DNA from 3 places in the Chitinophaga sp. XS-30 genome. Region 1 is predicted to be linked to each of the others. Evidence: riboswitches for the same ligand, from Rfam matches in the RefSeq annotation. Region 1 holds a riboswitch; each other region holds the start of a gene.

Region 1 (7,778 bases):
TACTTCCCGGTAGACAAGAATTTTCTCACGCAAAAGATGATCCGTGATGTGGCGCTCAATGGCGAAGGCATCCCCACCATGGAAAATGCTTCGTTTGAATTTACGTCCCCGCACGGGAAGAAAATGCTGGTGCTGAACCTGGAGTTTGCGCCCCGGGATACCATTCTCACCTGGGCAAAGGCACTGGTGGATGAACCGCGGTATAAGGACCATTTTGTGATCGTGCTGACGCATTCCTATATGAACAGCAAAAACGAACACATCAAAGAGGAAAAGTACAAGCTGAAGGACAGGAATTACGGCGCGGCCATTTTCGAGCGCCTGATCAAACCTTCCAGAAATATCCGCATGGTATTTGGCGGGCACATCGGTAAACCGGATGATCCGCTGGGTCATATTGCCTTCAGGACGGATGTGAATGCCGCCGGCAAAAAAGTGCAGCAAATGGTATTCAATGCACAGGCCCTCGGCGGCGGTTGGTACGGGAATGGTGGTGATGGGTGGCTCCGTATCCTGGAGTTCACCGCCAACAATACGGTGAAAGTAAAAACTTTCTCTCCGCTGTTTGCGATCTCTCCCACAACGCAACAGTTCGCCTGGAGAACAGCGTCGCACGATGAATTTGAGATCCCGATCGACTAAAATGAAAGTAAAATAATAGGCCCGGCATTGTTCAGAGAAGATCAGGCAGCCAACTGCAAAGCACTAAAGCGCATGGTTTAAATAACGCCCGGAGCCAATAAAAAGGGCTGCCTCAAAAGTAATTTGATGGATTTGAGCATCGTGTAAAGAAAACTCTCTCCACCAAGTACCCAGATAAAAACGGGTAAAATTACTTTTGAGGCAGCCCTTAATAATAAATTCCCAGTTTTACCTTTTCCGTTTCACCTGCTGCAACAACCATTTCACGAGATCCTCCGCGGCGGCGGGATTTTCGTAATCCGGCGTCAGCCTCGTGCCATCCACATACTCATTATACAGCCAGGGATCACCCACGGCGAACACAGTGCCTTTGCCCACTTTGGCTACAGCCATGATCACATCCTCTCCTTCTTTTATCACCGCTTTTGCCGGACGCCTTAGAGACAGCACGCTGATCTCCTTCAGATAGGCTTTTTTAATGGAGGGAAAAACAGCATGGTTTGCAGGGATATGCACCGCACCCGTTGGCAGGTCTTTTCCCTTCACCATATTCCGGCTTTTATTGGTAAAAGTGATGCCGAAGCGGCCGGACAGCTCACTGAAACGCTGCAGTTCCGCATTGGCGCTGTCATTGCCCATCAGTAACAGTACCCCTCCTTTTTTAACCCATTTATAAATGGCATTGATATGTTTTTTTTCAACAAAAGCCGGTGCGGGATTCTCTTTTTCGTTATCCGGATCTACGATGATGTACACATCGGCATTCCGCAGATTTGCTGCATCGGGCGCTTCGTATAACGTAGCGGTATCCGCACCGTGTTTCAGGAACAGGTCTCCCAGTATAGAGAACCCGCTCATTTCCTTCTCCGACCATTTATAATGCCAGGAGCGAAGTACACCGTTGGCGTCTTTCTTCTGCTCATTGTTAAAATAACTGTCCAGCACTACGGTTTGCGCGGAGGCCTGCAGCGAGGCCATCATTAACGTGGTATATATTAATGCTTTCATCGTAAAACAAATTACTATTGTTTACCGACATATGCAAACGTTTGCAGAAAATCATCCCGGAAGAAGCACTGTCAAGGCTTTTAGGGCAAAAAAATTGGAATTACAGCTTGCCATGCGGGAAAATCAGCTGTCCCAAAAGTAATCTTGCCTGCGGGGTAAAGAAGCCCTCCGTTCCGGTAGACATACTTCTGAGACAGCCTTGTAATTATACTTTCACAAGATCACTGATGCCGGCCCGGGCTTCCCTGGCTGCATCTACCATGTTCGCGAGCGCGGCCTCCGTTTCCGGCCATTTTCTCGTTTTAAGGCCGCAATCCGGGTTCACCCAAAGATTACGCACCGGCAGGCGCTCCGCTGCTTTTTGCAGAAGGCTGAACATCTCTGCCCGGGTGGGTATGCGGGGCGAGTGGATATCATATACTCCCGGGCCTATCTCGTTGGGATAACGGAAATCCGCAAATGCTTCCAGCAGCTCCATTTGTGACCTCGAGGTTTCAATGGTGATCACATCAGCATCCATTGCGGCGATGTGACGAATGATATCGTTGAACTCGGAGTAACACATGTGCGTGTGTATCTGCGTATCATCCCTGACAACGGAAGCCGATATACGAAAAGCCCGGATAGCCCAGTCCAGATACGGCTCACGATCTTCTTTACGCAATGGCAATCCTTCCCTGACGGCTGGTTCATCTATCTGGATGATACCGATACCGGCCTGTTCCAGTGCCGCTACTTCGTCCCGGATGGCGAGCGCGATCTGGCTGGCTGTAAGCGAACGCGGCTGATCGTCCCGCACAAAGGACCATTGCAGGATCGTTACCGGTCCGGTAAGCATGGCCTTCATCGGCAGACTGGTCAGGGATTGTGCGTACTTCGTCCATTTCACGGTCATATCCTCCGGACGGCTCACATCGCCGTAAATCACCGGCGGCTTTACGCAACGGCTGCCATAGCTCTGCACCCAACCGTTACGGGTAAACGTAAATCCATCCAGCAGTTCGCCGAAGTACTCTACCATATCATTCCGTTCAAATTCCCCATGCACCAGTACGTCCAGCCCTATCTTCTCCTGCCAGCGTATAGCCGATGCCGTAGCCTCCGCGATCTTTTCGTCATATGCTTCCTGCGTGATGGCGCCTTTGCGCAACTGCGCGCGCAGTTGGCGGATATCATCCGTCTGCGGGAAAGAACCGATAGTAGTTGTCGGAAACAGTGGCAACCTGAACCGGTCCGCCTGCAGCTGTTGCCGCTGCGGGAAAGCGCTTTGGCGGGCCACACCTGCATCCGTAATGGCGGCGGTTCGCTGTTTTACCTCCGGTTTGTGGATACGGCTGGATCCCCGGCGGGAGGAGATGGCAGCCCTGTTCGCCTCCAGCAAGGCCATATTGCCTTGAAAGATAAGATCAAGCGCCTGCACTTCCTGCAACTTCTGGCGGGCAAAGGCCATCCAGGAAATCATCTCGGGGTCAAGCTCCGTTTCGAGGGACAGGTCAGCGGGTGAATGGAGGAGGGAACAACCGGGGGCGATCATCACGCGCTCTTCTCCAAGCGCAGCTACTGCTTTGCGGATGAAAGACAAGGATGTATCATAGTCATTCTTCCAGATGTTCCGGCCGTCCACCACACCGAGGGACAGGGAGGTTTTCGGCGGCATGGCTTGCAGAACGGCATCCAGCTGCTGCGGCGCGCGGGTAAGGTCTATATGCAGGCAACAGACCGGTAAATTGGCGGCAAGCGCTGTGTTCTCCCGCAGCCCTTCAAAATAAGTGGCTACGATCAGCTTCAGGCCTTTGGTTTGCCGGGCGATCTCCCGGTATGCCTGCACATACGCTTCCTTTTCTGCTTCCGTGAGATCGGTGGCCAGGAAGGGCTCGTCCAGCTGCACCCATACCGCTCCCTGTTCCCGCAGCTTTTGCAGTATCTCTATGTACACGGGCAGCAGCCGGTTGAGCAGCGCTATACGGTGAAATCCGCTGCCTTTCTCCTTTCCAAGCAGCAGATATGAAACCGGACCGATCAGCACCGGCTTGGGAATAACACCCGTAAAATGCCGGGCAGCATCAAAGGCATTGAATACCTTGTTGGAGAACAGGCGGAACTGCTGGTCTGCCGTAAATTCGGGAACGATGTAGTGGTAATTGGTATCGAACCACTTGGTCATTTCCATGGCGGTAATGTCCAGCCCCTGCTGCTGGAATCCTCTGGCCATGGCGAAATACAGATCGATCTCAGCGTTCCCGCCCACTTCTGTAACAACGGGCGCATAACGGTCCGGCACAGCGCCGAGGAGCAGGCTCATGTCCAGCACCTGGTCATAAAAACTGAAATCATTACAGGGGATGAGATCCATCCCGGCATCCTGCTGGATCTTCCAGTGTTCCTCCTGCAGCCTTTTTGCGGTAAGGAACAGATCACTGCGGCCAATAAGGCCCTGCCAGTACTGCTCGCAAGCTTTCTTCAGCTGGCGGCGGCTTCCCATTCTGGGATAGCCAAGGTTGTGTTTGAGCATACGCATAAAACTTTTGGTTAAACATTAATTGTGCATTAATGCTCCTTACAGTTTCCGGTATGCTTTCAGGAATTGTGTAGAAGGTGAGGAACGAAAAGACAGGGCACACCTGTCCCTTCCCGACTACTGCTTCAAATCGCGAAAGCATTTGTCTTATACAGCGGGCAAGTATCCTGGCTTGTAACATTATTACCGTCCTTCTCATCCCTGTTCAGGTCAGGACAATGGACCAATCTGGTAATAATTCAGGTAGTTACTTACAGTTGCGCGACAGCCCGTGATTTGCACACGGTTCCTTATTAAAGGCGACTTTCGTCGCCTACCGCGCTGTAGAAAGAAAAAAGAAATAAAGTAAAGAACTTGAGGGCAAAGATAGGAAGGTGGCCAATAATTTCCTATATTTTGTTAAGTGAGGGTTAAAGGCATACCATGCATACCTGATATTGTTAAGAATGATTAACAATGTATTTTTGGCATAGAATATGCAAATATCTTCGCAACAAAATGTATTGCTACCGAAAGTTTGATGATTAGCAATCCTGATTTTAACCTATGGCACGGTATATCCCGTCTTATCTAAACCTAACGGAGACGTACACACGCTACACACTCGGTAAGGAGTAATAATATTAACATATCCGGATAACCATACGCACCGCTGGCATCAGCAGCCGGATATGTGTGCGTTATGTCTCCGGATGATCGAATTGTATATTGTATATGAATAGGATACTTGTAGTAGAGATGATCTGCTGATGCTCCGGATTATAGAAATGGTGCTCAGAAGGGAAGGGTACGAAGCAGATACCGTCATGAACGGGAGAGAAGCGGCGCTTAGCCTCAGGACGAAAACGTATGATCTCATCCTGATAGATCTGAAGCTGCCCTTCTCCCATCTTAAGGAAATGGTGGAACAGTTACGTATAAGCCAGGCTGCGCGTTACTTTCCGGTACTGGTGATATTGATCTCATCATTCATTGAAAACAGCGTAGGCAGCTGGTTCGGGATCGATGCGGATGAGTTCATTCACAAACCGCTGTCGCCATACGACCTCGCGGGAAAGGTAAACCGGCTGCTCGGATACGGGCAGGTAGAGGTGTAATGCCGGCCTTCCATCTGTTGTTCGTTCCCTTCTTTTAATGTATATCTTTGCGGAAACTCGCATTCATGGAACCTTTTTCCATTCTCATCCGTGATCAGGCTTATGAGGTCAGTCCTTACGTTAAAGGCTATACGGTATCTTTTCATGTGACGGCGGCAGACAGCAGGATCATTTTTGAGCTGGATGAAGAAGACCAGCTTCGTGCCGTAACCGCCGGCGAGCCGGTTGATGCGGAGCTGGTGATGCAGCTGGCGGAGGCTATTACAAAACATTTCTTGAAATGAGCCGTTATGCCAGTTCCCGGTGCAGGGCCTGCTGCTGAAGATATTTTTTTACCATCTCGTATAACCGGTCAAAATTTACGGGCTTTGTCAGGTAATCGTTCACACCTGCCATCAGTGCAGCTTCCTGCTGCTCGCTGAACGCATCCGCTGATATAGCGATCACGGGAATATGCTTTAACAGGGGATCCTGGCGGATCAGGCGCAGGGTATCGTACCCATCCAGCCTGGGCATGTGCATATCCATCACGATCAGGTCCGGAAGTAACTGACGGGCTTTACTGATGCCTTCTTCCCCGTTGCAGGCAATCGTGAGCTGCAGTCCCAGATTGGCAAAGAAGCGGTCCATGATCATCTGGTTCACTTCACTGTCTTCCATCAGCAGCACTTTTTTATCTGTCGGTACTGCGGAGTATGTTTTTTTAGCGGGAAGCTGGAAAGCTTGTGGCGCCAGAAGTCCCTGCTTCAGGGGCAGGATCACGGTAAAGGCCGTGCCTTCGCCCGGTTCGCTGCGGACCTCTATGCGGCCCTCCATCAGTTCCACAAGGCGGCGCGAAATGGCAAGCCCCAGGCCGGTACCGCCAAATTTCCGGTACACAGAACGGTCGGCCTGTTCAAATGGCTGAAAGATCAACGGAAACTTTTCTTTTGGAATACCCATCCCCTCATCCACAACACGAATATGCCAATGGTCTGCATCCGGGCAATGGAAATGCAGATGCACCTTTCTGCCGCCGGGAGTGAATTTGATGGCATTGGCGAGCAGGTTATTCAATACCTGTGCGAGATGCACCCGGTCCCCCAAAATGTATTCGGGCAATTGCGGATCTACCTGTACCTGCAGGCTTACCCCCTTTATCTTCGCGGCATTCTGGTAGATGTTTGCTACACCGCGTACCCATTCTCCCAGATGAAAAGGTGCAATTTGCAGATCATCCGTACGCCCGGCCTCGATCTTCGCCAGCTCCAGCACATTGTTGATGATCTCCATGAGACCATGGCTGCTGGCATTGATATTCTCAATATAATCCACCACACTGCGCGGTATCTTGTTTTTGTTCCGGCGATCGTTCAGCAACAGGTAACTTATGCCGATAATGGCATTCAGCGGGTTCCGGATCTCATGGCTGATCTCCCGGAGAAAGGTTGATTGGGCGGCATTGGCCCGTTCTGCCTCATCCTTTGCCTCAATGAGACTGGCTTTCAGGCTTTCCAATTCGGATACGTGCTGCTCCAGCAGCATATCTTTCCGCTGCAGTTCCTCGTGATTGCCCTGCAGGTGATGCAGGATGCTCTCTACAACGATCCTGCTCTCGTTGATCTCATGCGTCCGCTGTTTCACTTCTTCCTCCAGCACCTGGTTATAATTCTCCAGCTTGTGGTAGGCGGTTTGCAGCTCTGCTTCCTTGCCTGCAATATCGTCCCGGCTCAGTTTCAACGCATCATTCCTCACATGAAGCGTCCTGAGCAGGCCAATGATACTGCTCTGGTGAAAGCTGATGACCAGGCCCTGCAGGAATACCACAACGGACATGATCAGCCAGCGGAACAGATTGCTGTCTGAAGCAGAAAGCATCATCGGCTCAAAAACACCGAAATAATAATTCGATTCCAGCATGATCATACCAACGATAGGCAGGGAAATACAAATGCAACGTAACGCCTTCTCACGCCGGGAACATACAAGCAATGGCACACAAATAAGAAAGAGCCCCAGGAAATGCACCTGGGTCTGTTCACCGAACAATATGCCATAGTAGAGCATGACGGCAGAAAAGACGAATGTCAGCCCGAACTTGGCCAGTGGATAATGTCCTTTTTTATTGAGCAGCAGAATGCTGAAGAAGCCGGAAACAAAAGCCATTGCCGTATAACAGATGATCCATTGTCCGGAAATAACAGATAACAGCACCCCGTAGAGGCTGCATAACAGGGCCGTAATAAAACTGAAAGAGTTCACCACCATAATCCTCTTCGCCTCGTCATCTTTCACCGCTGAAGTAAGGCCTGTTTTCTTAATGATATTGAGCCAGTGGCTGATCATTGATATAACACTACCTGCTCCAAATGTAAGCCTTTTTCACATATGATCAACTTTTCAGATAGGAGCAATTTCATTATCAAATTATTGGTTATCAATAAAATATGTTTAATTCAATGAAATTTGTCGGGCAAACCAACAACAATCCATTAACAAAACATCCGTTGGCAAAAAATTAGCCCGATGAAGAT
Region 2 (7,778 bases), 910 kb from region 1:
TCCCGGTCGTAGATGATGGTGGAATCCAGGATATCCGCGTTCTTGCGGATGATGTCCCATACTTCATCGCTCAGCAGGCCGGCGGGTTTGCCGGTTTTCGGATCGATGTATTCGTACAGCTTCTTCATCGTTTTGGAAAACGACTTGATAGTATTTTTATGGAGATTGCTCACCGCAATGCGGGAGGCAAGCTGTGCATAGTCCGGATGCTTGGTGGTGAGGGAAGCGGCGGTCTCTGCGGCCAGGTTATCCAGCTCGGTAGTGGTAACGCCATCGTACAATCCCTGGATCACTTTCTTCGCTACATCTATTGAATCTACATAATCAGGCGCCATGCCGTAACACAGTTTCTCTACCCTTGCCGTGATCTTGTCAAATTTGACAGACTCCTTTCTGCCGTCTCTTTTTATAACGAACATAGTGTAATGAATTTAATGGGTGATGAATATATTGAGGTGTATTATCTGCTTTAATTAAAAATCTTCGTCGAGGCTGAAAGTGTTGTTGGTGTCCTTGTTGCCCATTACACCTGATTTCTGGTAGTCGCCCACCCGTTTTTCGAAGAAGTTGGTTTTGCCCTGCAGGGATATCATTTCCATAAAATCGAAGGGATTGGTGGCATTGAATACTTTTTTATAGCCCAGTTCACCGATCCAGCGGTCTGCCACAAATTCGATGTATTGTTTCATCAGTTCGCTGTTCATACCTATCAGGGCTGCGGGCAGCGCATCGGTGATGAATTCTTTTTCGATCGTCACGGCATCGAGAATGATCTCATGCACTTCTGTTTCGGAGAGTCTGCCATTCAGCATGCGGTAGAGTTCGCAGGCGAATTCGCAGTGGAGCCCTTCATCACGGCTGATCAGTTCATTGGAGAACGTAAGGCCGGGCATGAGGCCGCGTTTCTTCAGCCAGAAGATGGAGCAGAAGCTGCCGCTGAAGAAGATGCCTTCCACCGCCGCGAAGGCTACGAGGCGTTGGGCGAAAGTGCCGTTCTCTATCCAGCGCAGCGCCCATTCGGCTTTCTTTTTCACGGCAGGTACGGTATCAATGGCGTGGAAAAGCCGGTCTTTCTCCGCCGGGTCTTTTACGTAAGTATCGATCAGCAGTGCGTATGTTTCAGAGTGAATGTTTTCCATCATGATCTGGAAACCGTAGAAGCAGCGGGCTTCGGGGATCTGTACTTCGCTCATGAAGTTCACGGCCAGGTTCTCGTTCACAATACCGTCAGATGCGGCGAAAAATGCCAGTACATGCGAAATGAAGTGGCGTTCACCATCCGTCATGTTCGCCCAGTCTTTCAGGTCTCCGGAAAGATCGATCTCCTCCGCGGTCCAGAAGCTGGCTTCATGGCGTTTGTAATGTTCCCAGAGCTTGGGGTAGTTGATCGGCAGCAGTACAAACCTGTCCTTGTTCTCCTTTAATAAAATCTCGTTCTCGTTACTCATACAAATTTTTTATACGGTTAGCAGGGTGTGTAATGAGACGCGGGGCTGACGGAAGATAGCTTTCCATATAGTGATACGGTGAGGGTCACTTTCGCCATAACCTTAGTCGCGAAGGTTTCGACAATAACGTTGTACTGGCAGGTCTCCTGGCTTTCCCCGGCCGGATTGGCCTTCCCGCCCCCGAAAGGGCAGTGGCATTGGAAACATCCGGCATCCAAGAACTAGGGGATCACAGTAGCGCGTCTGCTCGTGAATTCCACACGATTCCCTATTAATTCATATTCCGTTACATCGGAAAAGAAGCCAGAACAACGAAGTCAAGAACTGATGCAAATGTAATGATCGAAGACAGGCGATACACCCAAAAGTTACTCACGGGTGTGGATAAAGAAAGTGGATATTTTAGAGATGTAGCAGGGTGGTGGAATACGGACTTTTGCACAGGTTTATGCAGATGTATGGTATGAAGTTTATATTAAATGTGTTAAAAAACTGGCATGGAATTATATCCGGGGGACCTTATGGAGGAATTTCTGCCGTATCACCTCCTGCACCGGTATGCCTTCGATCTTGCTTTCCAGCCATGACACGATATCCAGGTAGAGGTAACTCCTTCTTTCGTAGGGATTTTTGGCGATCAGCTCCAGCCTGCCTTTCAGTTCAATGAAAGCGGTGCGCAACGCTTTGGGGTGTGCGTACATGTTCTTCCTCAGGAACTTCAGGATCTCTTCCATCACCAGGCTAAGGTCTTTATGCTTTGCAATGAAGTGATATACAGACTTGATGAGGTATTCCACCAGGCTGTAGTTTTCCAGTTCATAATGCGCGATGAGGTGAAGGATACGTGCAAAGCACTGGATATCAGCCCGCAGATTGCCGATCCGCAGATGGATGATCTTGTTCAGATACACGATGGCATTGTTGTTGTCCCCGCTGCCGAAGTACAGGCAGGCGATCTTGTAGTAGAATACCAGTACGCGGTGCTGGTCTACCGTCAGCTGATGCTCGGATATTTTTTCTTCCACTTCGGCCACCAGTGCCAGTCCTTCCGAGAAAGTACCATCCAGGAAGTGGCGGTTGATCTTGCCGGTGTAGAGGTACACGAAAGCGGAGGTGCGGGTGTTCTCGTTGAGGGTCTCTTCCTTTTCGGTGATGAACTGCTCCATGACGGACAGCACTTCAATGAACTTCTCATGGTTCATGGTGTGGAAATGCGCCGTGAGCAGGTTATGCAAAGCCTTGATATAGAGGTCCACATCCGATTCCTTCAGCGTGGGATATTCCGCGAACAGGTCCACCCACTTCTGGGTGTGCCGGTAATACATGACAAAATCCTGCAGGATATAATAATACCAGCAATAGGCCTGGTAAAGATAACTGCGCTCGTAGAAGCTCATGGTATGCGTAGCCTGTACGGGCAGGTTGGAATCGAAGAAGCTTTTGAGGATATGCACATCCTTCTCATCGCGCGCGTGGCCGAGCTTCAGGTACATGCCGTACATCCGGAGGGCCAGGGAGGAGAGTCTGCTCACGTTGTTGAGCTGGTCGTTGATCCGGCGGGACTCGTCGCTCAGTTCATCCGCGCGATTGTCCAGACTGCGGGTGATATGCCGGGTTTCGATCAGTTTTTCGAATTCCACGATCTCGAAGAACAGCATTACTTCCTCCTGCTCGCGGGCGCTGACCTTTGCTTTGCCCAGGATCTTCAGGCTTTGCTGGTAGAGTCCTTTGTTGTACAGCACCCGTGCATAATCCAGCTGCTCCCGCAGGTCTATCAGCGGGTCTTTGGTTTTGTACAGCAACCGCAGGGTGGTGAGGAGATGTTTGTATAAATGGGCCTTGACGTTGCTTAACTGTTGTTTCTTGATGGCCGGGACCTTCTTCAGCACCTGTTCCTCATCATACTCCTTCATTTTGTCCAGCGCCTGGAACAGCTGTATGAACAGCACGTCCTCTTTGGTATTGTCCCGGTTGAATGCCAGCTGGAAATTTCGTTTTTCGGCTTTGGTAAGCGTTTTAATCAGTATGAAGAGCGCATCGTTCTGCGAGTTGGGCATCGTTGTTGTAAGATTTTAATCTATTGATTTTCAATAAATTAATGGTTATACGGATCAGTTGCGAATCGTAATAATGGCAAATTTAACGATCTGTGGTTTAAATGTGTCAATTAGATTTGAAGATGCAAATGAACGGGAAATGCAAAGATAAGGCTGAATTTGAAACGTTTGGCCTGATAGTGAAAGAAATACGCATTAAGCAGATTACGTATGGGCAAAACATTATTTGACAAGATATGGGATAGCCATATTGTGGCGAGCAAGCCGGGATTTCCGGACGCGGTGTACATCAATACCCATTTTATTCATGAAGTGACCAGTCCCCAGGCTTTTGACGGCCTGCGGAAGCGCAACATACCGGTATTCAGGCCGGGAAAGACCCGGGCTACGGCGGACCATAACGTCCCTACGCTGGACCAGCACCTGCCTATCCGGGAGGCGCTGAGCCGCAAGCAGGTGGAAATGCTCACGCAGAACACCACCGAGTTCGGGGTGGAGCTGTACGGGTTGGGGCACCGCTACCAGGGGATCGTGCATGTGATAGGGCCGGAGTTGGGGATTACCCTGCCGGGCATGACCATTGTGTGCGGGGACAGCCACACTTCCACGCACGGGGCCTTCGGGGCCATTGCTTTCGGCATCGGCACCTCGGAGGTGGAGCAGGTACTGGCTACCCAGTGCATCCTGCAATACCGTCCCAAGCGCATGAAAATAGAAGTGAACGGACAGTTGAATAAAGGGGTGGTATCGAAAGACATCATCCTGTACATCATTTCACAGATATCCGCCTCCGGCGCCACCGGCTACTTTGTGGAATACGCCGGGGAAGCCATCCGGAGCCTGAGCATGGAAGCGCGGATGACCATCTGCAACATGAGCATTGAAATGGGGGCAAGAGGCGGATTGATCGCACCCGATGAAACCACCTTTTCGTATATCAAAGGCCGTGAGTTCGCCCCCGAAGGAGAAGATTGGGACAAAGCCCTCGCTTACTGGAAAACATTGCAGACGGACGCCGGTGCGGAATTTGATAAAGTGCTGACGTTCGATGCGGCAGACATCGAGCCGCAGATCACCTACGGCACCAATCCCGGTATGGGTATGGGCATTACGCAGCACATCCCTTCGCTGAACGAGGTGGAAGAAAAAGAAAGGCCTTCGTTCTCCAAATCGCTGCAGTATATGGACCTGGAGCCGGGTAGCCGCCTGCTGGGCAAAAAAGTGGATTATGTGTTCATCGGCAGCTGTACGAACTCCCGCATTGAAGACCTGCGTATGGTGGCCGAATTTGTGAAAGGAAAGAAAAAGGCCGATGATGTGGTGGTCTGGATCGTGCCGGGTTCCAAACAAGTGGAAGCACAGGCCATTGCCGAGGGGATCGACAAGATATTCGAAGCGGCAGGTTTCCAGCTCCGGCAGCCGGGATGCTCCGCCTGCCTGGCTATGAATGAGGACAAGATACCCGCCGGCAAATATTGCGTTGCCACCTCCAACCGGAACTTCGAAGGCCGCCAGGGGCCGGATGCCCGCACCTTCCTGGCCAGTCCGCTTACCGCCGCCGCCGCAGCCATTACCGGCAGCGTAACGGATGTGAGAGCGATGATATGACAGCTGATGGCGCATTTTTTGTGTTTTAATTGTACGACATGGACAAGAAATTTCATAACCTGGTATCCTCCGTGGTACCCCTGCCCATAGAAAATATAGATACCGACCAGATCATTCCGGCCCGCTTCCTGAAAGCGACCACCCGGGACGGATTTGGGGAGAACCTGTTCCGCGACTGGCGTTTTGATGCAGCAGGCCAGCCGAGAAAAGACTTCGCGCTGAACAATCCGCTGTATAAAGGACGCATCCTGGTAGCCGGAAAGAACTTCGGCTGCGGCTCCTCCCGGGAGCATGCCGCCTGGGCCATCGGCGATTACGGGTTCAAAGCAGTGGTGAGCAGCTTCTTTGCAGACATCTTTAAAAACAACGCGCTGAACAACTTCATCCTGCCCGTGCAGGTAAGCGAAAGCTTCCTGGTAAAGATATTTTCCGCCGTGGAGAAAGACCCTGCGGCGGAACTGGAAGTGAACCTGGAAGAGCAGTACATCCGCATACAGGCCACCGGTGAGCAGGAAACTTTCGACATCAATCCATATAAAAAGACCTGCCTGCTGAACGGTTATGACGATATTGACTATCTGTTGAGCCTCAGCCGGGAGATCAACGCTTACGAAGCCACACGCCCTTTCAATTTTTAAAAAATATATCAGAACGCATCAATGGGAGTCACAAAGAAAATACTCGTCATACCCGGAGACGGGATCGGACAGGAAGTAACAGCCTGGGGAAAGAAAGTGCTGGAAGTCATCGCAGCGAATTACAAACATACTTTTTCGTTTGATGAAGGTATCATGGGCCATGTAGCCATTGAAGCCACCGGCAACCCGCTGCCGGATGAAACGCTGGACAAGGCGCGCGCCAGCGATGCCATCCTTTTCGGCGCCATCGGCCACGCAAAGTATGATAATGATCCTACCCTGAAAGTACGCCCCGAGCAGGGCCTGCTGAAGATCAGGAAAGAGCTGGGCCTGTACGCCAATCTTCGTCCCATCAAACTGTTCGACGACCTGCTGCATGCCTCCAGCATCAAACCGGAGATATTGCAGGGCGCGGATATCCTCTTTTTCCGTGAATTGACCGGCGACGTATATTTCGGGGAAAAGAAAAGGAGCGAGGACCGTTCATCCGCTTCCGACCTGATGATCTACCACAAATACGAAGTAGAGCGCATCGCCCGCAAAGCCTACGAAGCCGCCCGCAGCCGCCGCAAAAAGCTCTGCTCGGTAGACAAGGCGAACGTGCTGGAAGCTTCCCGCCTGTGGCGCGAAGTAGTGCAGGAGATAGCGAAAGATTATCCCGATGTGGAAACAGAGCATATGTTCATCGACAATGCCGCCATGCAGCTGATCAAAGATCCCAAACGTTTTGACGTGGTGCTGACCGGCAACCTGTTCGGCGACATCCTCACCGATGAAGCCTCACAGATAGCAGGCTCCATGGGCATGCTGGCATCCGCATCTGTTGGAGATACTATCGGGTTCTATGAACCTATCCACGGCTCCGCGCATGATATCACCGGCAAAGGCATCGCCAATCCGCTGGCCTCTATCCTGTCCGCCGCCCTGCTGCTGGATATTTCATTCGGACTGAAAGAAGAATCGCAACGCGTGATCCGGGCCGTGGACGCTACGCTGCGCCAGGGATTCCGGACCATGGACATTGCCAATAAACATACACCCAATGAACTGTTGCTCGGCACAGATGCCATGGGCACCAAAGTATTGGAAAACCTGAACTGATAACCTACTAACTCGAAATTCATATTACCATGGACAACAATCGTGTTTACGTTTTTGATACAACCCTTCGCGATGGCGAACAGGTCCCCGGTTGCCAGCTGACGACCGTTGAAAAGATCGTGGTGGCCAAAGAGCTGGAAGCGCTGGGTGTAGATGTGATCGAAGCTGGTTTCCCGATCTCCAGTCCGGGTGACTTCCAAAGCGTTGTGGAAATATCGAAGGCTGTTTCTGAACCCGTGATCTGCGCGCTCACCCGTGCCAATACCGCAGATATAGACGCTGCCGCTGCTGCGCTGAAGTACGCCAAACGCAAGCGTATCCACACCGGTATCGGTGCGTCGGACATGCACATCAAATATAAATTCAACAGTACCCGGGAGAACATCCTGGAACGTGCGGTAGAAGCGGTGAAGTATGCCCGCAAATTTGTGGATGATGTGGAGTTCTATGCAGAGGATGCCGGTCGAGCTGACAATGCCTATCTCGCCCAGATGATTGAGGCCGTGATCGCCGCAGGCGCTACCGTGGTGAACATCCCGGATACCAACGGTTACTGCCTGCCCGAGCAATACGGCGCAAAGATCAAGTACCTGGTGGACCATGTGTCCAATATCGATAAAGCCATTATTTCCGTACACTGCCATAACGACCTCGGCCTCGCCACCGCCAATACCATGGCCGGCATCATCAACGGCGCCCGCCAGGTGGAATGCACCATCAACGGTATCGGTGAACGCGCCGGCAATACCTCGCTGGAAGAAGTGGCCATGATCCTGAAAACGCATCATGCCCTCGGATATACCACCGGCATCAACAGCAAACGCATCTACGAGATCAGCAATCTGGTGTCCAATATGATGCGCATGCCCGTGCAGCCGAACAAGGCGATCGTGGGCCGCAACGCCTTCGCGCACAGCTCCGGCATT
Region 3 (7,778 bases), 880 kb from region 1:
CAGATCGAGAACAACCGTACGGTGCCTTCCCTGCTGGTACTGGTGAACATTATCCGTGCGCTGGACCTGGATATGAACGAATTTTTCAATGATATGGACCAGGACAGGCGTACCTCCCGCATCATTGTGATCCGCCAGGACCGCTATCTGCCTGTTGAAAAGGAAAATTCCAAAGGCTATCACTACCGGCGGGTGATCTCCCGCAATATCAAAGGCGGGCCGGTGGACGTTCAGTTGCTGGACCTGAAAAAAGGCGCCCGGCGCAACAAAATGGTGAAGACCGATGCCTGGGAATACAAATACGTGATCAAAGGCACCGTGGAATACCAGGTGCATAATGAGGTGCATATCCTCGAAGCCGGCGATTCCATCTTTTTTGATGGCCGCCTCGGCCACAAACCCGCCAATATCGGGAATGACGATGCTTTCATATTGATCGTCTGCTTTTTTGAGAATGCAGACTGACCCTAGATATTCACCGCTTTCACTTCCAGCCCGTTGCCGTTCAGGTGCAGATGCGCCACGCGGCCGTATTCCACACGCAGGTCGTGGGACTGGCTCAGCGGGGTTTTGGTGGCATAGGCCAGGATGGAGCGGATCACGCCGCCATGGGTCACAATGGCCGTATCCTGTACAGCCGAGGCAAGTATCTCCTCAAAAGCCCTGACGCTGCGCTCGTACAGCTGGGCATAGCTTTCGCCGTTCGGCACCGGATCATAGCGGTAGTCTTCCATCCAGGTTTGAGGAGTGGTAATAGCAATGTCCGTCCAGGTCCGCATTTCCCAGTCCCCGAAGTTCACTTCCCGCAGGCGCTCATCCGTACGGAAGCCCTCCCCGAACAGGAAAGTGGCCAGTTTGCTGCAGCGTTGCAGGGGGCTGGCATATACCGAGAAGTCTTTATCAGGTAATAGTTCCTTTACACGGGCAGCTTCTGCCGGAAAGGTGTGGGCAAGGTCCAGGTCAGCAAATCCATAGCAGGTCCCGTATTCAACATCCGGCGTAGTGTGCCGTATCAGGTAAATATCCATAATCGGGTGCAAATATACCGATCTTTCCGCAAGCAGGGGTGAGCGGCGGGGGGATCAATAGCTGGCCTGCAACTGCAGATGCCGGAACTTGCCTTCCAGTCGCGGCGGAACACTGAAGATCCGCGGATGGAAGAGGCGGGCCAGTACAGTCACGCCATCGGTGAGGGTGGAGGCGCTGGGCTGCGTGAAGAGGTCGTAATCCGCCAGGTACACTTCGTTGTTGCGGACAGCCTGGAGCTGTTCCCAGCCGGGCTGGCGGGTGAGCAGATGCAGTTCTTCGGCGGAGCGTTCCGTCAGAAAGCCGCAGGGGGCTATGACCAGCACCTCGGGATCGTATTTGCAGATCTTTTCCCAGGGCGTTACGATGGAATCGCCGGCCGGATTGGAGAGCATGTCTACCCCACCGGCATAGGCTACCTGGTAGGGGATCCAGTGGCCGCAGTTGTACACCGGCGCCATCCACTCCATGATCATGACGCGGCGCAGCGGCGCGCGATGGAGGCGCAGGGTATCCACGATCGTATCCAGCCGCTGCTGCAGTTCCGCCAGGTGACGGTATGCTGCTTCCTCCTGCCCAAGTGCGGTGGCGATGGTCACGGCGCAGTTGAACACGTCCTGCAGGTTATTCGGACTGAGGGAAACGAGCTGCGGTTGTTTCGCAAGTTTATGCACCGCCTGTTGCGTGCAATGGGTATCGATCTGGCACACCTCGCAGACATCCTGTGTAAAGATCACATCCGGTGCAATGGCCGCCAGTTTTTCCTCATCCACATAATAAAGACTTTTGCCCTGTGCTTTGGAAGCGGAAAATATCCGGTCTATCTCCTCGCTGCTGTATGCCTTGCCTTCCAGCACGCAGCGAACGACCTTTTCTTTTTCAGCCAGCGCAATGGGCGGGCATTCAAAGGTGACGCCCTGCAGGAGATGCTGCAGGCCCATATCATAGATCATCTGTGTAGCAGCAGGCAGAAAGGAGGATGCGATCATAATACAGCTTTTACAGGCGTGAAAAAGGGCCGGCGCTAACGTCCGGCCCTTCCCGTTTTTATTTTTCATAGGCCAATGCCGGAATATTCCTTTGCATCAGCTCAAACAGTCCAAAAAATATCCCGCAGTACACGACATTGCTCAGCAGTGTGTTCTTCAGGAAGGGCAGGCCGTTGGCGTAGCACTTCATCAGTCCCTGCCAGTCTTTCGTGTAAGGGAGACCGGTAGTTACATCAAAGCCCGTGCTGCTCATCCATGTGCCGAAATCCGCCAGCAGCCAGTGTGCCACGGCCGCTGCGATGCAGGCGATCAGGATGTTCGTTACCCGCACTTTGCGGATCACCAGTTGCCCGATGAGCACCATGGCGGCAAAGCCCAGGTACACCCATATCCAGCCTTCGAACAGCAGGGAGCCGTTGCCATACGCTTTATACACGGTTTGCATCATGATCACATCGCCCAGGAACAGCGTCAGCAGCGGGAAAACATAGCTTTTCCATTTGTCGGCAAAGTAAGCGCCGCCAAAAAGGGCCATAGCTCCCACCGGCGAGAAATTGGAAAAAGGCGTGATCTGCCCCGCTGCGGTAACACGCAGGGCGCCTGCCACCAGGATGAGCAGCAGCAAAGCAAAGAAACGCGGCTGCAGATTTTTAATGGACATTGCGGATCTGGTTTAAATATTAAAGTTGAAAGGAAATGCCGGTCTGTACCGTGAACCCTTGCACGGAATAGCCTTTGATCTCCTCGTATTTACGGTTGTTGGTGATGTTGTTGGCATTGAAGAACAGGCGGCCTTTGTCCGAGAAGCGGTATTCTGCATACATATCCCAGATAGTATAGGCGGCCAGCGGTTCATTCGTTGCCGTCCAGGCACCGGGTGCATAGTAAAGGTCGTTGCGGGAACCGATGTGGCGGATATTGGTGCTGACGAATACATTACGCAGCACCTGGTAACCGATGTTCAGCCCGCCGGAATGATTAGGACGGCGCACCAGGTTGCTGTAGGTGGTGTCTTTATCATTCACCTGTGTGGTCACTTCCCCGTCAACATACGCGTAAAATACCTTTACGGTCAGTCCTTTGGCAGGCTGCACCGCCAGTTCCAGCTCCGCGCCTTTGTCATTCTGCTTGTTGAAGTTCAGATACCGGTTATTGATGTAGGCGATCACATTTTTCATGTCGCGCTTGAAGCCCGTTACGCGGAGGTCGATCTTGTTGCGGAGCAGGAAGGTCTGGAAACCGGCTTCGTAGCTGTTGGTCTCTTCGGGTTTCAGGTCCGGATTCCCGTAGCTGCTGTACAGCGCCGTCAGTGAAGGCGCTTTGAAACCGGATGAGATGTTCACGAAAAGTTTCAGCCTGTCGTTCAGCAGGTACGAAGGGTTCAGGCTGTAAGTGAAGTTGTTGCCATAGGCGGAATGCATGTTATAGCGGCCACCGGCTTCAAAGCTGAAGCCATGCAGGTTCCTGATGAAAAGGGAAACATAGGGGCTGGTATTGTATTGGGAGCGGATGCCATAAGGCGCGTCAAAAGCCGTATCCATCAGCTCAGCCTTGCGATATTCCACGCCGGCCAGCGCCTGCAGCCAGTTATTGATATCATAATGCCCGTACAGTTCGCCGAAATAAGAGCGGCCATCCAGGTCCGTGATACCCCAGGCAGATTCATCCGTGCGCTGTACTTTCTGGTAGCCGAAGTTGCCGTGGAGCTGGCCTTTGCCGAGGTCGTACACGCTGCGGATGCCGGTATGGAGGAGGTTGGATTTATTATTGTTCACCAGCGCATCCTGGAAGGGGCCGCCATCGTATTTGCTTTTGTAGTCGGAGAACATGAGAAAGGGCTGCAGCCTCAGGTTGTCGGTAGCCTGTATGCCGATGTTGGCCATGAAAGCATTCTGTTTAAGGCCGTCCCGGTCGAATTCCGGATTAACGAGACTGTCTGCCGGTGCGGCTTCGGAGATGCCGTCGGTTTCAAAATGGGTGAAGCTGACGTTGTAATCCACATTCTCCTGCTGACCCCGCAGGCCCAGTGTGCCTTTGATGCTGCGGTTGCTGCCCCAGGTGAGGTTGCCGAAAGCGTTCACCGGTTTGCCGCTGCCTTTTTTGAGGATGATGTTGATCACGCCGGCAATGGCGTCCGCCCCGTAGAGGGTGGATTGGGTGCCGCGGAGGATCTCTATCCGCTCCACTTCATCGATAGGCATCAGGCGCAGGTCGATAGCGCTGCCGGTGAGGCCGGTGGCATCCGCTACGGGGATGCCGTCGATCAGGATGGTGGTATATTGGGAGGTGGCCCCGCGGAAATACAGTTCCTTGTTTTTACCGGGATTGGAGCCCGCGCCGTTGATCACAATACCGGCCTGTTCATTCAGCACATCAGTGATGGTGCGGCCAACATTTCTTTCGATCTGTTCGCGGGAGATAACGGTCAGTACTTTACCGGTCTCGCTTTGTTTTTTGGCGAATTTTGTGGCGGTGACCACTACGGTGTTCAGTTGGGAGACACGGGAGGTGTCTTCCTGTGCAAAGCCGGTCTGGGAAATAGCCAGCAGGCTGATAGAGAGCAATGAAAAGCTTTTCTTCTTCATGTAAGTTACAAGTTGAAAAAATGATTTCACGCAGGGGGGAGAATATTGAAAAGTATAGAATGCCGCCGTCGCAGCAATTACACCCTCCGCTTTTCACCCGAAAGCGCGGATTGATTTAATGGCAGTACGGCAGGTCTTCTGGCTTTCCCGCTTTTCCGGATGACCTTCCCGCCCTTTGGAGAGAGCAGTGGTTGAAGTGTCCGAAAAAACGTCCCGAAGCGCTTCGGGAGCGGGATTACAGCTACGGGGATAGCTCCGGATTTGAACCGGATTCCCTATTAATGCCCTGGGGTGCTTGCACACCGGGCAACCGTTTACCGGGCGCAAACCTACGGATATTTTACGGAAATACGCGTTAATGAGTATATTGTAGATCATGAGCATCAAACCTAAACTCGGTCCTTTTGACCTTACCATGATCGTGGTGGGGCTGGTGATCGGCATGGGGATATTCAAAACGCCGGTGGACGTAGCGCGGGAAACCGGTGCGCCCATGCTGTTCTACATGAGCTGGGTGCTCGGCGGGCTGGTCACCCTTTGCGGGGCGCTCACCTATGCCGAGATCGGCTCCCGTTATCCTGTGGCCGGCGGTTTTTATAAAGTGCTGTCCTACGGTTTCCATCCGGCTTATGCTTTCATGATCAACTGGACGCTGGTGATCTCCAATGCCGCGTCCATCGCCGCGGTATGCCTCGTTGGCGCCGAGTACATCGGCCCGGTATTGCTGCCGGATACCATGCAGCACGAAGCCGGCCGCAAAACGATCGCCATTGCCGCCATCGTTGTGTTATATATCATCAACATGCTGGGTATCCGGCTGAGCGCCAGCTCGCAGAATGTGCTCACCGTGTTCAAGATCACGCTGGTATTATTGCTCTGTCTCACCGCATTCAGCAATCATGTGGCGCCTGCCTCCGCCGTTGTGCAGCAGCCGGAGCCGGTCAGCTGGTTCTATATCTTCGGCGCCGCGCTGGTGCCCGTGTTCTTTACCTATGGCGGTTATCAGCAGACGATCAATTTCGGCAGCGATGTGCGGGAGCCTGCACGCAACATGCCCAGGGCCATTTTTACCGGTATTTTCATCATCCTGTTATTATACATCACGGTCAACTATGCATACGTTAAAGTGATCGGCTTCGAGCAGCTGAAAACAACGGATGCGCTGGCCGCACGCATGGCGGAAGTGTTCTTCGGAGAGAATGGTTTCAGGGTCACTTCGGTGCTGCTGTTCCTCTCGGTGCTGGGCTATGCGAATGTGAACCTGCTTTCCAATCCCAGGATGTACTATGCCATGGCGGAAGACGGCGTTTTGCCGGCGGTGTTCAAACGGGTGAACAGCAAAACGCAGGTGCAGGAAGTGGCGCTTACCGTGTTCACGGTACTGACGGTGGCCCTGTTATATTTTCTCAGCAACTTCAGAAGCATTATCCAGTATGTGATGCTGTTCGATACCATTGGCCTGGCTTCCGCGGCGGCAACCATTTTTGTGCTGCGGAGGAAAACGCGGCATCTGGACGGTACCGGTATCTACAAAATGAAGCTGTACCCGTTCGTACCGCTGTTCTTTATCACCGTTTATCTCTTTGTGACGGTTAACATATTTATTACCGACTGGCGGCAGGCGCTTGGCGGGATGGGCTGGTTCGTAGCGGGACTGCCCATTTATCTGGCGATGAAAAAAGCGGTACGCTGATATGTACTGACCAATACCTGTCCGTCGTTATTCACCAAATCTGGAATCGATTGTCAAACACCTTGCATTGTCATTAATTTATGGACCTTTCTTTTATCATCAACGAACTGGGCGAAGACCGCGAGCAATATTTCAATGCCATAGCACCACCGATCGTGCAGAGCAGCAACTTTGCATTCGGTACCGTATCCGCTATGCGGGAGCGGCTGCTGGATGAGTTTCAGGGTTTCCTGTATTCCCGCGGCAACAATCCCACGATAGATATCCTGCGTCAGAAACTGGCTGCGCTGGATGGCGCGGAAGATGCGCTGGTGTTCAGCAGCGGCGCCGCCGCGATCTTTGCCGCCGTATTCTCACAGGTGCAGCAGGGTGATCATGTGATCTGCGTGAAGGAACCTTACAGCTGGGCGCGGCAACTGCTTGAAAATCTCCTGCCCCGCTTTGGTGTGGAGACCACCTTTGTGGATGGCACGGATAGCGCCAATTTTGAAAAAGCTATGCAACCCAATACCAGCGTTATCTACCTGGAATCTCCCAATTCGCTTACCTTTTCCCTGCAGGACATCTCCGCGGTTGCTGCGCTGGCACGGAGCAGGAACATCACTTCCATCATCGATAACAGTTATTGCACCCCTTTGTATCAGCAGCCGCATGTTATGGGGATAGACCTCGTATTGCAGTCCGCGACCAAATTCATCAGCGGCCACAGCGATACAGTGGCGGGCGTGCTCACCGGTACGCGGGAAAAGATCCGGAAGATATTCACATCAGAATTTCTCACCATCGGCAGCGGTATTGCGCCTTTCAACGCCTGGCTCCTGCTGCGGGGATTGCGCACGCTGGAGATACGCCTGCAGCGCAGTGCTGAAAGCACCCGGCAGGTGGTGGCCTTCCTCAAGGCCCATGCGCTTGTGGAGAAGGTGTACTTCCCCCTGGACCCCGATTTCCCGCAATATGAACTGGCCCTGCGGCAAATGAAAGGCGCCGCCGGCCTGGTCACCATTCAGCTGAAAGCAACGCGCCGGGAGCAGGTGGAGATCTTCTGCGATGCGCTTCGCCATTTTTTGATGGCGGTGTCCTGGGGAGGGCATGAATCGCTGGCTTTTCCGGCCTGTGCCGCGCTGGCGGAAGGGGATTTTGACCCGCAGGAAGAAAAGCACCGCATGGTGCGGCTGTACATCGGCCTGGAAGATGCGGATTACCTGATCAAAGACCTGGAGCAGGCGCTGGGCAAGATGGGCGACGCATAAAAGCCTAGAATGCCAGCCGGTTATTCTCCGGCAATGCCTTATCATCCGCTACCGCCTTTTTTGCCTTTTGGCCCAATGCCGCCAGCTGCTGCACGATCTGCGGATGCTGGTCTGCTATATTGCGTTGTTCCGAGATGTCCGCATCGAGATTGAACAGCAGGAGCTGGTTCGCCTTTGCAAACACCAGCTTCCACTGGTTGTAGCGCACGGCCTGCAATAAGCCCCTGGGCCCGAA

Evidence for each region. Region 1 has a riboswitch for cobalamin ahead of metE (5-methyltetrahydropteroyltriglutamate--homocysteine S-methyltransferase). Riboswitches for the same ligand answer to the same signal wherever they lie in the genome.
Region 2: another riboswitch for cobalamin. It lies ahead of FW415_RS09530 (ribonucleoside-diphosphate reductase small subunit); the one in region 1 lies ahead of metE (5-methyltetrahydropteroyltriglutamate--homocysteine S-methyltransferase).
Region 3: another riboswitch for cobalamin. It lies ahead of FW415_RS02065 (TonB-dependent siderophore receptor); the one in region 1 lies ahead of metE (5-methyltetrahydropteroyltriglutamate--homocysteine S-methyltransferase).

What each region holds. Positions count from the first base shown of each region.
Region 1 is NZ_CP043006.1:1,395,601-1,403,378, reverse strand. It holds gene FW415_RS05920 (metallophosphoesterase) at 1-642, shown strand, start outside; gene FW415_RS05915 (DUF4350 domain-containing protein) at 871-1,650, opposite strand; gene metE (5-methyltetrahydropteroyltriglutamate--homocysteine S-methyltransferase) at 1,856-4,162, opposite strand; cobalamin riboswitch at 4,308-4,505, opposite strand; gene FW415_RS05905 (PleD family two-component system response regulator) at 4,918-5,265, shown strand; gene FW415_RS05900 (hypothetical protein) at 5,331-5,549, shown strand; gene FW415_RS05895 (ATP-binding protein) at 5,554-7,590, opposite strand.
Region 2 is NZ_CP043006.1:2,301,964-2,309,741, forward strand. It holds gene FW415_RS09525 (ribonucleoside-diphosphate reductase subunit alpha) at 1-419, opposite strand, end outside; gene FW415_RS09530 (ribonucleoside-diphosphate reductase small subunit) at 474-1,448, opposite strand; cobalamin riboswitch at 1,567-1,771, opposite strand; gene FW415_RS09535 (hypothetical protein) at 1,952-3,505, opposite strand; gene leuC (3-isopropylmalate dehydratase large subunit) at 3,716-5,113, shown strand; gene leuD (3-isopropylmalate dehydratase small subunit) at 5,152-5,751, shown strand; gene leuB (3-isopropylmalate dehydrogenase) at 5,773-6,852, shown strand; gene FW415_RS09555 (2-isopropylmalate synthase) at 6,882-7,778, shown strand, end outside.
Region 3 is NZ_CP043006.1:512,495-520,272, reverse strand. It holds gene FW415_RS02085 (helix-turn-helix domain-containing protein) at 1-465, shown strand, start outside; gene cobC (alpha-ribazole phosphatase) at 468-1,028, opposite strand; gene FW415_RS02075 (ABC transporter substrate-binding protein) at 1,083-2,015, opposite strand; gene FW415_RS02070 (DUF6580 family putative transport protein) at 2,074-2,676, opposite strand; gene FW415_RS02065 (TonB-dependent siderophore receptor) at 2,696-4,600, opposite strand; cobalamin riboswitch at 4,711-4,930, opposite strand; gene FW415_RS02060 (APC family permease) at 4,977-6,293, shown strand; gene FW415_RS02055 (PLP-dependent aspartate aminotransferase family protein) at 6,374-7,543, shown strand; gene FW415_RS02050 (sulfatase-like hydrolase/transferase) at 7,548-7,778, opposite strand, start outside.